DNA from 2 places in the Arthrobacter sp. zg-Y179 genome. Region 1 is predicted to be linked to the other one. Evidence: predicted binding sites of a transcription regulator. Region 1 holds the regulator's gene; the other holds the start of a gene.
The links. Region 1 encodes LexA, which represses DNA repair genes until DNA is damaged. Its sites were predicted from a motif close to TCGAACANNTGTTCGA; they were not measured.
Positions count from the first base shown of each region.

Region 2: a site for LexA is predicted at 4,662-4,677, ahead of LOC56_RS07990 (DUF6504 family protein). Genes of this name have one in related genera too.

Region 1 covers NZ_JAJJOB010000014.1:39,034-45,959, forward strand. The annotation lists gene LOC56_RS15315 (histidinol-phosphate transaminase) at 1-1,100, opposite strand, end outside; gene LOC56_RS15320 (LysM peptidoglycan-binding domain-containing protein) at 1,210-1,626, opposite strand; gene lexA (transcriptional repressor LexA) at 2,077-2,889, shown strand; gene LOC56_RS15330 (ATP-dependent DNA helicase) at 2,997-5,042, opposite strand; gene hflX (GTPase HflX) at 5,035-6,606, opposite strand; gene LOC56_RS15340 (class I SAM-dependent methyltransferase) at 6,775-6,926, shown strand, end outside.
Region 2 covers NZ_JAJJOB010000007.1:153,973-160,898, forward strand. The annotation lists gene LOC56_RS07970 (DUF2776 family protein) at 1-388, opposite strand, end outside; gene LOC56_RS07975 (MDR family MFS transporter) at 668-2,350, shown strand; gene LOC56_RS07980 (MDR family MFS transporter) at 2,384-3,988, shown strand; gene LOC56_RS07985 (hypothetical protein) at 3,994-4,359, opposite strand; gene LOC56_RS07990 (DUF6504 family protein) at 4,764-5,075, shown strand; gene LOC56_RS07995 (DNA polymerase III subunit alpha) at 5,096-6,926, shown strand, end outside.

The sequences.
Region 1 (6,926 bases):
CAGGCGGCGAGCAGTTCCCGCAGCCGTGTCAGGAACGCAGTGGTTTCGGCTTCCGTGCCGGCCGTGACCCGCAGATGGCCCTCGATGCCGATGTCCCGGACGAGGACACCTGCCTCGAGCAGGCCTTCCCACACCGCCCGGGGATTCTCCATACCGCTGAACAGCACGAAGTTGGCGTCCGACGGCGCCGGTTCCAGTCCGAGCGCACGCAGTTCCGTGACGATGCGGTCCCGCTGGCCCTTGATGTCTTCCACATTGGACAGGAGCGCATCGGCGTGGGTGAGGGCCGCATTCGCGGTCGCCTGCGTGAGTGCGGAGAGGTGGTAGGGCAGGCGGACCAGGCGAAGCGCGTCCGCGATCTGCGGTGCTGCGGCAAGGTAGCCGATGCGGGCTCCGGCGAGTGCGAAGGCCTTCGACATGGTCCGGGAAACAATCAGCCGTTCCCGGCCAGGGAGCAGCTGTAGCGCGCTGGGGGTATCGGCGTGGGAGAACTCGGCGTAGGCCTCGTCCACCACCACGATGGCATTGGAGGCTTCTCCTGCTTCATAGGCGGCTTCGATCACCTCAAGTTCCAGGGCCGTACCCGTGGGGTTGTTCGGGGTGCACAGGATCACGATGTTGGGTGCCTGCGCCCGGATCTGCTCCGCGGCCGATGCGGGGGTCAGGGAGAAGTCCCGGTCCCTCGTCCCGGTCACGTACGCGGTGCCGGTGCCGCTGGAGAGCAGCGGGTACATGGAATAGGTGGGAGGGAAGCTCATGGCCGTCCGCCCGGGTCCGCCGAAGGCCTGCAGGATTTGCTGGAGAACCTCATTGGAACCGTTGCCGGCCCAGATATTCTCCGCAGCCAGTCCGTGGCCGAGGTATTTGGCCAGGTTTTCCCGCAGCAGCGTGAATTCGCGGTCCGGATATCTGTTCAGGCCGGCGACCACTGATTCAATCTCGGCCATAATGGCCCGGCGCACATGCTCCGGAAGTCCGTGCGTGTTTTCATTGACGTTCAGCAGGATGGGCACATCCAACTGGGGGGCGCCGTACGGGGTCAGGCCCCGCAGATCATCGCGCAGGGGAAGTCTGTTCAGGTTTTCCAACTGTTCGTTCACCACTACAGCTTAGGACGCTGCGCGGTGACGTTGTATTTGACCGACTTCCAGCACCCCTCTGTTACGGGTGCATGCAGGTAAGGATCGTCGGAATGCCCTGGCTGGGAAATCAGCGCGAGACCGGGATGTAAATCTGGCTGCCGACGGGGACGGTGGCGTCCGCCAGGTTGTTGATTTCCACAATGTCCGCCACCACGGTGCGGGGATCCCGGTCCGGAGCGAACTCGGTGGCGAGCGACCAGAGCGAATCACCGGCGGACACACCCACCTGGATGGTGCGTGTCTGCTCCTGGGCGTCCCCCGAAGCCATAGCCGGTGCGGTGAAGAATCCGATAAAGACCAGCAGTGCGGCGGCCACGATCATCAGCGGAGCGCCGACCAGGACGAGCCGGCCGCGCCGCGTCAGGCGCAGCGGGACCGATGCCTGGGTGTCCGCAGCATCGGCAGCGCGGGCGGCAGCAGCGGGCCCTTCCGGGGCACGTTCAGTGAGACTCTGTGCGGTGAAGGGAAGTACGTGTACTGACATGTCAATACCTTTCCGGTCCGAAGGGCAGCTCCGCCGATTCCCCCGCTTCCCGCAAAAGCACCGGGAATTACAGTGTGGCTCGAAACTGCATTCGAACATCTGGTGGGCCCGCCGAGGTGTCGGCGGGCCATTTTGAAACTCAGGGTCATCCTCATACTCGAACGTATGTTCTAACCTGTACTCGAACATTTCTAGCACTTATCTACGAACATTGTCGAGACTCGCTCGAATATATGTTTGAAAATGTGGCTGCGCTCCCCTAGCGTTGAACCTGTTGGAAGCGGCTGGGACCAACTAACCATCCGGCACTGACAAAACGACTTGGCGGGACAGACCACCGCACCCGTTATCACCGCATCACCGCATCACCGCAGGACCGCAGGACAAACCAGATACACCGCAAGAACCATCCGGCCCGCATTCACGGGCCGACTGTGAAGGGAAGCCGACGTGGCCCGTGTTACCAATGGCAGCACCCCCTCCCCTGCCGCGCCCGCTCCGGCAGGACGCACCAAGGGCCTTACCGCCCGCCAGACGAAGATCCTGGAAACCATCCAGCGTTCGGTGAACGCGAACGGTTACCCGCCGTCCATGCGGGAGATCGGCGACATCGTGGGCCTGGCCAGCCTTTCCAGCGTTACGCACCAGCTGAGCCAGTTGGAGAAGCTGGGCTATATCCGCCGCGACCCCAAGCGGCCGCGTGCCATGGAGATACTGGTTCCGCTGATGCTCCGCGATGCTCCCCCGCGCCGCGGCAAAGGCAACGCGGCGAACGCCGGGAACGCCGGGGACGCTGCTGACGGCGCCGCGAAGGGCGGCCTGGGCTCCGGCGGCAGCAACGCACGCACGCCCGGCTCCGGCAGCGTCTCCGACCTCACCACCGCAATCGACACCGCGATGGTTCCGCTGGTCGGACGGATCGCTGCCGGCGGGCCGATCCTGGCCGACCAGCAGGTTGAAGAGATGGTCCCGCTGCCGCGCCAGCTCGTCGGGCACGGCGACCTCTTTATGCTTCGCGTGGCGGGCGATTCCATGGTGGATGCGGCCATCTGCGACGGTGACTGGGTGGTTGTCCGGCGCCAGCCCACCGCCGAAAACGGTGACATTGTCGCGGCCCTGCTCGAAGACGAAGCGACCGTGAAGACCTTCCGACAGCGCAACGGGCACACCTGGCTGCTGCCCCAGAACACCCGCTATGAGCCCATCCTCGGTGACGAAGCCACCATTATGGGCAAAGTAGTCTCCGTAATGCGTTCGCTCTAGGCACACACTGAAAGTCCTGGCGAGACGGTAACAAGGACCACGCAAAAGCAGCACCGCCGGCATACGGCGGTGCTGCTTTTTGTTTCCGGGATCCCGTCAGGCGGGTTTTACTTCTTCGCTCCGGCGGGTTCCGCGGCGAGCCGCTTCAGCGCCTGAAGCACCACGGAACGGTCGGTGGTGGACCAGAAGGGCGGCAGGGCGGCCCGCAGGAAACTGCCGTAGCGTGCGGTTGCCAGGCGCGAGTCCAGCACGGCCACCACTCCCTTGTCTCCGGAAGCGCGGATCAGCCGCCCTGCCCCCTGCGCGAGCCGGACGGCCGCGTGGGTGGCCGAGACGCTCATGAAGCCGTTTCCCCCGGCCTTGGCAACCGCGCGGGTCCGGGCTGTCATCAACGGATCGTCGGGACGCGGGAACGGAATCCGGTCAATGATCACCAGCCGGCAGGAGGCGCCGGGGACGTCCACGCCCTGCCAGAGGGACATGGTGCCGAACAGGCAGGTCTCGTCGTCGTCGGCAAACTGCTGAACCAGGGCGGACATGGTGGATTCGCCCTGGCAAAGGATCGGAAAGTCGACCCGCTTCCGCAGTGCTTCCGCGGCTTCTTCCGCTGCACGGCGGGAAGAGAACAACCCCAGGGCGCCGCCGCCGGAGGCCTTGATCAGCGCCTCCAGTTCATCCAGCTGCTCCGGGGAGGTGCCGCGTCCCGGTTTCGGCAGGTCCTTGGCTACGTACAGCACACCCTGCCGGGGGTAGTCGAAGGGACTGCCGACGTCGGTCCCCGTCCATTTCGGTGCGCCGGCGCCCACCAGCCCCAGGGCTCCGGCAACCGGACCGAACTCCGACCCGATGGCGAGGGTGGCCGAGGTCAGCACCACGGTGTGGCCGTCGAACAGTCCTTCGCGCAGCCGTCCGGCCACGGACAGCGGGGCAACGTTGATGGTGGGCGGTGCATCTTCTTCCGGGGCGGTGTAACCGGTGCCCGGCGAGAAGGTGCTGGCACGCGATGCCCACAGCACCTCCCCCGAATTCACTGCGTCAAGGATGCGTTCGCACAGTTCCAGGACAGCCATCAGGCGCGAGCGTGCCATCTGGCGGCCGCCGTCGACGGCGTCGGAGCCTTCGGGTTTGGAATCGGACAGGGCCGTGCGGCAGGCTTCACGCACGGAGCCCAGCACCAGCTCCTGGTCTTCGGACAGTCCCGCTGCCAGCAGGCCGGAGGGAACCGGGGCAAAGACCGAGTCGAAGGCCCGGCCGGCGGCCGCAAGCGGCTCCATGGTCGCTGAGGTGTGCTTGCGCGCGGCGGAGACCGCTGCGGAAATGACGGTTCCGGAGAGCTGCCCGGTGACCGCGCCGGTGACGCGGTCCTGCAGCTCGTGCGCCTCGTCAATCACCACCACGTCGTAGTCCGGCAGGACCGCCAGTCCCTCGAACGCGCTGATGGCCAGCATCGCGTGGTTGGTGATCACCAGATCGGCGACGGCGGCCTTGGCGCGTGCCTGTTCGCTGAAACAGGCCTCCGCCACCGGGCATTTCTGCGCCCCCAGGCACTCCATCGAGGTGACGGAGACCTGACGCCAGGCACGGTCGCTGACGCCGGGAAGCAACTCATCCCGGTCACCGGTTTCCGTTTCCTGCGCCCATTCCTGCAGGCGGACGACGTCGCGCCCGAGCGCGGAGGTGGGCCCGCCGGCGGGAGCGGGATGGGAAACAGCCTGCTCGTCGCCAAGCAGGAACAGTGTTCCGGCTTCGTCTTCCTCGGGGAACCCGCCGCCGGTCTTGTGGACGCAGACGTAGTTGCTCCGGCCCTTGAGCAGGGCAACGTCGACCTCCCGGGGAAGCTTCGGTTCCAAGGTCTTCAGCAGGCGAGGGAGGTCCCGTCCGACAATCTGTGACTGCAGGGCCAACGTGGCCGTGGAGACCAGCGCGGGTTTGCTGCTCTCCAGCGCGTGGGCGATCAGCGGGATCAGGTAGGCAAGCGACTTGCCCGTACCTGTTCCGGCCTGGACCAGCAGATGGTCGCCGGACTCGATGGCCTCGGCCACCTGCCGGGCCATCTCGTGCTGGCCCGGCCGGTTCTGCCCGCCCATGGCCGCCACCGCGGTGTCAAGCAGTTCCAGGACCTGCTCCGGTCCCTGCGGGGCTTTCCTACCCATTGGTCACGAACTGCTCCAGCTCCGCTGCCAGCCCTTCACGAACCTTCACATGCAGCTGGGTGCCGGATTCGCCGTGTTCCAGGGACAGAATTTCGGCGTCCTCCTGATGCAGGCGGGAGACGACGTCGCCGCGCTCGTAGGGCACCAGCAGTTCCAGGTCCACGCCGGGGCGCGGAATGCCGTCGGAAATCGCCTGCAGCAGCTCGGGGATGCCCTCTCCGGTACGCGCCGAAACGACCACGTGGCGGGACTCGCGCTGACGCAGCCGCTCAAGAACGAACGGATCCGCTGCGTCGGCTTTGTTCAGCACGATGATTTCAGGCACCTTGCGGGCGTCGACTTCGGCCAGGACGGTACGGACGGCCGCAATCTGGCCTTCCGGGTCCGGGTGCGAAGCGTCAACGACGTGCAGGATCAGGTCTGCGTCGGCTACTTCCTCGAGGGTGGAGCGGAAGGCTTCCACCAGCTGGGTGGGCAGCGACCGGACAAACCCTACGGTGTCCGCCAGCGTGTACCCGATTCCGTCTTCGGTCTGGGCCTTGCGGATAGTGGGATCCAGAGTGGCGAACAGGGCGTTCTCCACCAGTACCCCGGCATCGGTGAGGCGGTTCAGCAGCGAGGACTTTCCAGCGTTGGTGTAACCGGCGATAGCTACGGACGGCACCGAGTTGCGGTGGCGGTTGGCCCGCTTGGTTTCCCGTGCCGGCTTCATGCCCGCGATTTCGCGGCGGAGCTTGGCCATCCGCGTGCGGATCTTCCGGCGGTCCAATTCGATCTTGGTTTCACCGGGGCCGCGCGAACCCATGCCGGCGCTGGCACTGCCGACCTGGCCGCCTGCCTGCCGGGACATCGATTCGCCCCAGCCACGCAGCCGCGGCAGAAGGTATTCCAGCTGCGCCAGTTCCACCTGCGCCTTGCCCTCGCGGGACTTCGCGTGCTGGGCAAAGATGTCCAGGATCAGCGCCGTCCGGTCAATGACCTTGACCTTGACGATGTCTTCCAGCCCGCGTCGCTGGGACGGAGCCAGTTCGCTGTCCACGATCACTGTATCGGCGCCGGTGGCCGTCACAATGTCCTTGAGCTCCTGGGCCTTGCCCGAACCGAGGAAGGTGCCGGGATCCGGCTTCAGCCGGCGCTGGATGATGCCGTCGAGGACTTCCGACCCCGCGGTTTCCGCCAGCGCGGCAAGTTCCTTCAACGAGTTTTCTGCGTCTGCGGCAGTGCCTTCGCTCCACAGTCCGGCGAGGACAACCCGTTCCAGCCGCAGCTGGCGGTATTCGACCTCGGTAACGTCTTCGAGTTCGGTCGAGAGGCCCGCTACGCGGCGCAGTGCGCGGCGTTCTTCCAGGTCCTGCTGGTCGCCGTCGTGGACCGAATGCTCGGCGTCGCTGAATGCCTGGGCACGGCCCCGCTGCTTGTCGGCCGGAGCCTTCGCTTCGACGGCGCTGTCCTTGGCGAGGATCCTGTCGATGACCCCTTGGATATCCGAGGGGCTCAGTTCGGGTGTCGAACTGTTCGCAGAAGTGTCTGTCGAACGCACGGGGCGGGAGTTGTTGATGGTCATAATCTCCTTATAGGAACGTACTTTCCATGGTAGGCCAGTGAACCGACAAATCCTCAGGAAAACAACCTTCTCCGCTATGGATCCCTACCGCGCCAGCCACCCTTTACAACTCGTGCGGCCACCCATAAATTCCATGCCGCGCGCCTGCAGCGACTAATCTGGATTGTTATGGGTTCAGACCACTACTTCTCCTCCACACCGTCCGGGCCCGAGGTCCGCAAACCGCTGCGCGTCAGCCTCAACGGGACCGAAAGGACCCTGCAGACAGCCGGTGGCATCTTCAGCCCCGACGGGATCGACAAGGGCACGATGGTCCTGCT
Region 2 (6,926 bases), on a different contig from region 1:
ATTTTGTGGACGCGGCCGCGACGGTGCTGACGCACGCGGCGATGAAGCCGATGCCGATCACAACGAAGCCCGCCGTGAGGTTCTCCGCGGTGTTGTCCCGGTTGGCCAGGACGATGCCCCAGATGACGGCGGCGGCGGCAGCCACGTAGCCGGAGAGCGGCAGGATGATCGCCCACCCGCGCCCATAGCGGTTGATGAGCTGCCTGATGATGGTGGCCGCCGTAGTGAACAGCGCGTAACAGATGGCGGTCAGCCCGACGTTGACGTGTCCGGCGACAAAGTGATCGGCATCGTTGGGCCCGGCCAGGATGTAGAGGCCAAAGGACAGACAGACAGCGCCCATGAGCAGCGGTATGGCGCGGAAAATGACACTGATTGTACGGTTCATGGCGTACCCCGAAGGTGATCCGTGCGGCTTCGGCAGCATGGCCGGTCCGCGATTAGTGCCAGTGTGCGCCTGTCCTACCCGGGGAACAACGCCGAGGCAGGGAGCAGTTCGCTGGCTATATGACTTCGCGCCCCTCCGCCCTGGACCAGACAGCCACGACGCCTGCCGGTACCGGCATGGGTGGCCGCCGCCGACCGTTGACTTGGCGGGACGGTGGGCGTCGAATGGAAGTTCCGGCCGGACTGCCCTCATCCGGCGGAAATTTCCAAGGAGGAGTGCATGGCCGACCGGTTTACTCCCCACGGAACCGCAGCAACCCATCCGATAGCCGGGATGGCCGGTGCCATGGGAGCGCCGGTCAACGCCGTCCCCCTGGTGGCGCACACGCCGCAGGCCCGGAGCGGCCCGCCAGCGGGCGGGGACAGCGTGCAGGGCCGCGCCGATGCGGGAGGCGGGCACTCGCGGCGCCAGATCGCCGTCGTTTTCGCCGGGCTGATGCTGGCGGTGCTTGTCGCCGCCCTGGACCAGACCATCGTCTCCACCGCCCTGCCCACCATCGTGGGGGATCTGCAGGGCATGGACCATCTCTCCTGGGTGATCACCGCCTACCTGCTGACCTCCACCATCGGGCTGCCGATTTACGGGAAGCTCGGGGACCTGCTCGGGCGCAAGAACATCTTCATTTTCGCCATCGTGGTTTTCCTGGGCGGCTCCGCCCTGTCCGGGCAGGCGCACAGCATGACCGAGCTCATCGCCTACCGTGCTGTCCAGGGGGTAGGCGGCGGCGGGCTGATCATCGGTGCGCAGGCCATCATCGGCGACATTGTGCCCGCCCGCGAGCGCGGCAAGTACATGGGCCTGATCGGCGCGGCGTTCGGCATCGCTTCCGTCAGCGGCCCGCTGCTTGGCGGATACCTCACCGACTACTGGTCCTGGCGGTGGGTGTTCTACATCAACCTGCCCATCGGTGCGGTGGCGCTCGCGGTCATCATCACCGCGCTGCACCTGCCGCGGTCCGAACGCAAAGGGATCCGGCTGGACTATGCCGGGGCCGCACTGCTTGCCGTCGGCAGCGCCGCCCTGGTGCTGCTGACCAGCTGGGGCGGCAACAACTATGCCTGGACCTCGCCCACCATCCTCACGCTGGGAGCGGTGGCCGCCGTCGCCGTCGCCATCTTCATTCCGGTGGAACTGCGCGCGTCCGAACCGATACTCCCGCTGCGCCTGTTCGGGATCCGCAACTTCCTGATCTGCACGCTGGTGGGGCTCGCGGTAGGCCTGGCCATGTTCGGGTCCATTGCCTACCTGCCCACCTTCCTGCAGATCGTCAACGGAGCCAGTCCCACTATGTCCGGGCTGATGATGCTCCCCATGACCGCGGGGCTGCTCACCACCTCGATCGGGACGGGGCAGCTGATCTCCCGCACGGGCAAGTACAAGATCTATCCGATTCTCGGCTCACTCACCATGATCTGCGGACTGCTGCTGCTCTCGCGCATCTCCAGTACGACGCCGTACTCCCTCACCGCGCTGGGCATGTTCGTGCTGGGACTGGGGATCGGGGCGCTGATGCAGAACGTGGTGCTGATTGTGCAGAACAGCGTCCCTGCCAAGGACATGGGCACCGGGGTTTCCACCGCCAACTACTTCCGGCAGATGGGCGGTTCGCTGGGGATTGCCCTGTTCGGTTCCCTGTTCATCCGCCGGCTGAACGACCAGCTGGCCTCCGCGCCGGCCGGAGCCGGCGATGCGGCGTCGGGCGGCGCCAATTCGATCAGTCCGGACAGCATCAGGGCGCTGCCCGCTCCGGCGCAGGACTTCATCAAATCCGCGTTCGGCGAGGCGCTGCCGCCGATCTTCCTGCTCGGGGTGCCGATCCTGGGAGCGGCCTTTGTCCTGACGCTGTTTCTTGTGCAGCAGCCGTTGTCCCGGACGGCGCGGGTGAACGTGGACGCAACGTAGGCCAACAACAACCATGAAGAGAAGAAACCCGCCATGTCCCACAGAGCAATAACGCCGCGCACAGCGGCGCCCGCTGCCCGCTCCGGGACCGCCATGCCGAAGCACCGGGTGGAGGCCGCCCGGAGCGAGGAACCGAAGCGGAAACTCGTGCCGGTTTTCACGGGACTGGTGCTGTCCGTGCTGCTGGCAGCCCTGGACCAAACCATCGTCGCTACGGCCCTGCCCACCATTGTGGGGGACCTGAACGGGTTGGAGCATCTGTCCTGGGTGGTCACCGCGTATATCCTGGCGGCAACCATCGGCCTGCCGATCTACGGCAAGCTCGGTGATCTGTTTGGCCGCAAAAGCATTTTCATTTTCGCCATCGTGGTGTTCCTCGCCGGCTCGGCCCTGTCCGGACTGGCGCAGAACATGGGCCAGCTGATCGGTTTCCGTGCCCTGCAGGGCATCGGCGGCGGCGGGCTGATGATCGGGGCGCAGGCCATCCTGGGAGACCTGGTTTCCCCGCGGGAGCGCGGGAAGTACATGGGCCTGATCGGGGCGGCCTTCGGGCTGGCATCCGTGGGCGGTCCGCTGCTGGGCGGCTGGATCACCGATGCCTGGTCCTGGCGGTGGGTGTTCTACATCAACCTGCCCATCGGCGCGGTGGCGCTCGCCGTCGTCGTGTCTTCGCTGCATCTGCCCAAACCCCGGGGCAGACGCCCGAAACTGGATTACGCAGGCGCCGGGCTGCTTGCGCTCGCGAGCGCCGCCCTGGTGATGCTCACCACCTGGGCCGGCACCACCTACGCCTGGTCAAGTCCGCAGATTCTTGCCCTGGCCGTGGTGACGCTGGCGGCCGGCACGTCATTTGTCCTGGTGGAGAGGCGGGCAGAGGAACCCATCCTTCCGCTTGGCCTGTTCCGCAGCCGGAATTTCCTGCTGCCGGTGCTGGTGGGCATCGCCGTCGGAATCGCGATGTTCTCCACCATTTCCTACCTGCCCACGTTCCTGCAGATGGTCAACCGGGCCACCGCCACGCAGTCGGGCCTGATGATGCTGCCCATGATGGGCGGGCTGCTGCTGACCTCCATCGGCACCGGGCAGCTGATTTCCCGCACCGGCCGGTACAAGATTTACCCGGTGCTGGGGTGTGCGGTGATCATTGCCGGGTTGGTGCTGCTCTCACGGATCTCAGACACCACACCATACGGTTTCACCGCAATTGGCATGCTGGTGATGGGACTCGGGCTGGGAATGCTGATGCAGAACCTGGTGCTGATTGTGCAGAACAGCGTGCCGGGCAGGGATATGGGCGCGGCGATTTCCGCAGCGAATTATTTCCGCCAGATCGGTGCCTCGTTCGGGATCGCGCTGTTCGGGTCGATCTTCATCCACCGGCTGGGCAATGAGATTGCAGCGGCGCCGCCGGGGGCCGGGACTGCCCTCGGAGGGGACATCAATTCGCTGAGTCCGGCCATGCTGCGCGGGCTCCCCGCGCCGGCGCAGGACTTCATCGCCGCGGCATTCGGGCAGGCCCTGCCTCCCATCTTCCTGCTCAGCGTGCCCATCGTGGCAGTTGCCCTGGTGCTGTGCCTGTTCATCAAGGAGACGCCGTTGTCCACCACGGCGCGGGTGAGCGGCGAAGCGGACCGCTAAGCGGGCTAGGTGCCGCCATAACCGACAAAGGCGATCACCAGGAGAAGAAGTGCAGCCAGGATCCCTCCCTGCCAGATCAGGGAGGGGATGATGTAGAGGCGGGCGGCAAGCTTCTTATTGCCCTTGGCGAGCGCCACGCTGAATCCCACCACTCCTCCGAGCAGGGTGAACAGGCCGGAAAAGACGAAGAAGCCAAAAATGGAGAAGTCGGAGATGTCCCTGGGGGCGACGGCGATGAGGGGGCGGACGACGATAGCCCAGACGATCGTCACGAGGACCATTCCAGTGATTGCCGCTGCGCTGAACCTTGTCTGCCGGGGACCTGAGGTGGGAGGAACCGGTCCCTGATGGGCAGGCAGGACGTCCTGCATATATGGATTATGGTGCTGCGGTTCAGACTCCTGCCCGAACGGATCCCATGGTTCAGGTCCCTGCCCGCTGAACGGTGTGTTGCTGTCTGCCGTCATGCTCTGCCCCCAATCGGTGAAAACTGCCCCCGTACCGGTCTGCTGCGCCGGATCCGGTGTGTCTGGGAACAGTCTGCACCATGCGCGGGCATCTACTTCCGCGGCGGCACCGCGGGCCTTTTGTGCCGGAGCGGGTCTCCCCTTCCGATCCATCCCCGAGTGGTGCCGTTTGTCCCCGGCTGGTCGTACACTGGTGGCGGAGCTGTTCGAACATATGTTCGAATTAGTTGCCAACTGATAACCAACTGATAACCAGTGGGGAGAAACGCAGGCGGTGTGCCTGTGTACCGGGGCGGAGAGGAAGCTGAATGGGTACCTTCAGCGAAGCAATCGAGGTGGTGTGCTCGCCCGCGGGCCAGCCTCTCCGGCTTATCTGGGGCGGGCGCACCTACAAGGTGGGGGCGGACCCGGTGCGCTGGTATGAACGCCGCAACTGGTGGGAAGAGGAAACCCGCGCCGAACGCGGCCACGGCGCCGGGCTGGTGGATACCGAGATCTGGCGGGTCCAGGCCCGGGTCAATGACCGCTCCGACCTGCGCACCCTGGACCTGTCGCATCACGTCCGCAGCGACCGCTGGCGCCTGATCCGCATTCATGACGCCCTGAGGGACAGTGCCTAATGGAAGACAGCGCCTAAGCAATGAGCTTTATCCACCTGCACGCAGCCACTGCGTTCAGCGCCCACTACGGGGTGTCCTGGCCGGAGGAGATGGCGCAGGCCGCAGCGGCCGACGGTGCGGATGCGCTCGCCTGCACCGACCGGGACGGGCTCTATGGCACGGTCAAGCACCTGCGGGCCTGCATGGAAGCGGGCATCGATCCCATTGTGGGCGTGGACCTGGCCGTGCTGGATGGCAGTAACGCCGTCACGGGCCGGGTGGTTATTCTCGCCCACGGGCATACCGGGGGAGCGGGCTACCGGGCCCTGTGCCGGCTGATCTCCGCCGCACACGCCGCCACCTCCGCCTCCCGGGCACGCGCCGGCAAACCGGTAGGCGTCACCATGGAGCAGCTTGCCGGGTACGTCCGCGGCGTAGGAGCCGGGGAAGGTGTCCCCGATGAGGAGGCCGAACCGGTCCTGACCGTCCTCGTCGGCCCGCAGTCCGACGTCGGTCAGGCCATGCGCAGCCGCAGCTACGCCGTCGCCCGCACCCTGTTCGGCCGCTGGCGCTCGCTGATCCCCGCCCGGGCGCTCGCCGTCGAGGTGGTCACGCATCTGTCTGCGCCGGGGGAGAACCTCAGCCTTGCCCACGCTGTACGCATGTTCCGGCTGGCCGACGAGATGCGTGTGCCCGGCGTCCTCACCAATGCCGTGCGGTATGTGGATGAGGATGGAGCCGCCACCGCCGACGTGCTCGACGCCGCGCGCTCGCTGACCTCGCTCTCCCACCTCCCGGACTTACAGCCCAACGGACAGGGCTGGCTCAAGGGGACACGGGAGATGACTGCACTGGCCCGCGAGATCAGCTCGGAGGCAGGTTACGGTTCCTCGGGAGCGGCACGGATGCTGGCCGACACTGCGGCGCTCGCGGATAACTGCCGGATAGACCCCGTGGCGGATATGGGTTGGAAGCAGCCCGTGGTGCCCGAAGCCTCAGTGATCGGCATCGAGGCCGAACCCATGATCGAACTGCGCCAGCGCTGCGAGGCGGGGATTACCCGCAGACTGCGCGCCCGGGACTCCATTGCCGAAGTCGAACTGCGCAACCGGCTCGAACACGAGCTGGGCATCATCGAGCGGCTGGGCTTCGCTTCGTACTTCCTCACCGTTGCGGAAGTATCGGACATGATCACCGGGATGGGGGTACGCGCCGCTGCCCGGGGGTCGGGAGCCTCCTCGCTGGTGAACTACCTGCTGGGCGTCAGCCACGTGAACCCGCTGGACCATGACCTGATCTTTGAACGCTTCCTCTCCCGGGACCGGTCCACGCTGCCGGACATCGACATTGACGTTGAAAGCGCTGAGCGGCACAACGTCTATCACCGCATCTTCGAACGCTTCGGCTCCGAACGCGTCACGCTGATGAGCATGCAGAACGGCTACCGGGCACGGGGAGCGGTGCGCGACGCCGGCCTGGCGCTGGGTATGCCCGAGGAGGAGATCGGCGCTGTGGCTAAGCAGCTGTGGCGTTTCTCGGCCCGCAACTTCCGCGAGGCGCTCGCCGAAAAGCCCGAACTGCGGGAATTCTCCGGCCAGGTGGAAAAGAACCAGCAGCTGGACCTGCTGGTGGACCTCACCGAACGCCTGGACCGGCTGCCCCGGCACATTTCCATGCATCCCTGCGGAGTGATCCTGGGGGACACCTCGCTCCTGGACCGCACCCCCGTGCAGCCCAGCGGCCTGGGCCTGCCCATGTCCCAGTTCGACAAGCACGACATGGACCCCATGGGAATGCTCAAACTCGACGTGCTGGGTGTGCGGATGCAGAGCGCCATGGCCTTTGCCGTGCGCGAAGTAGTGCGTGTGCACT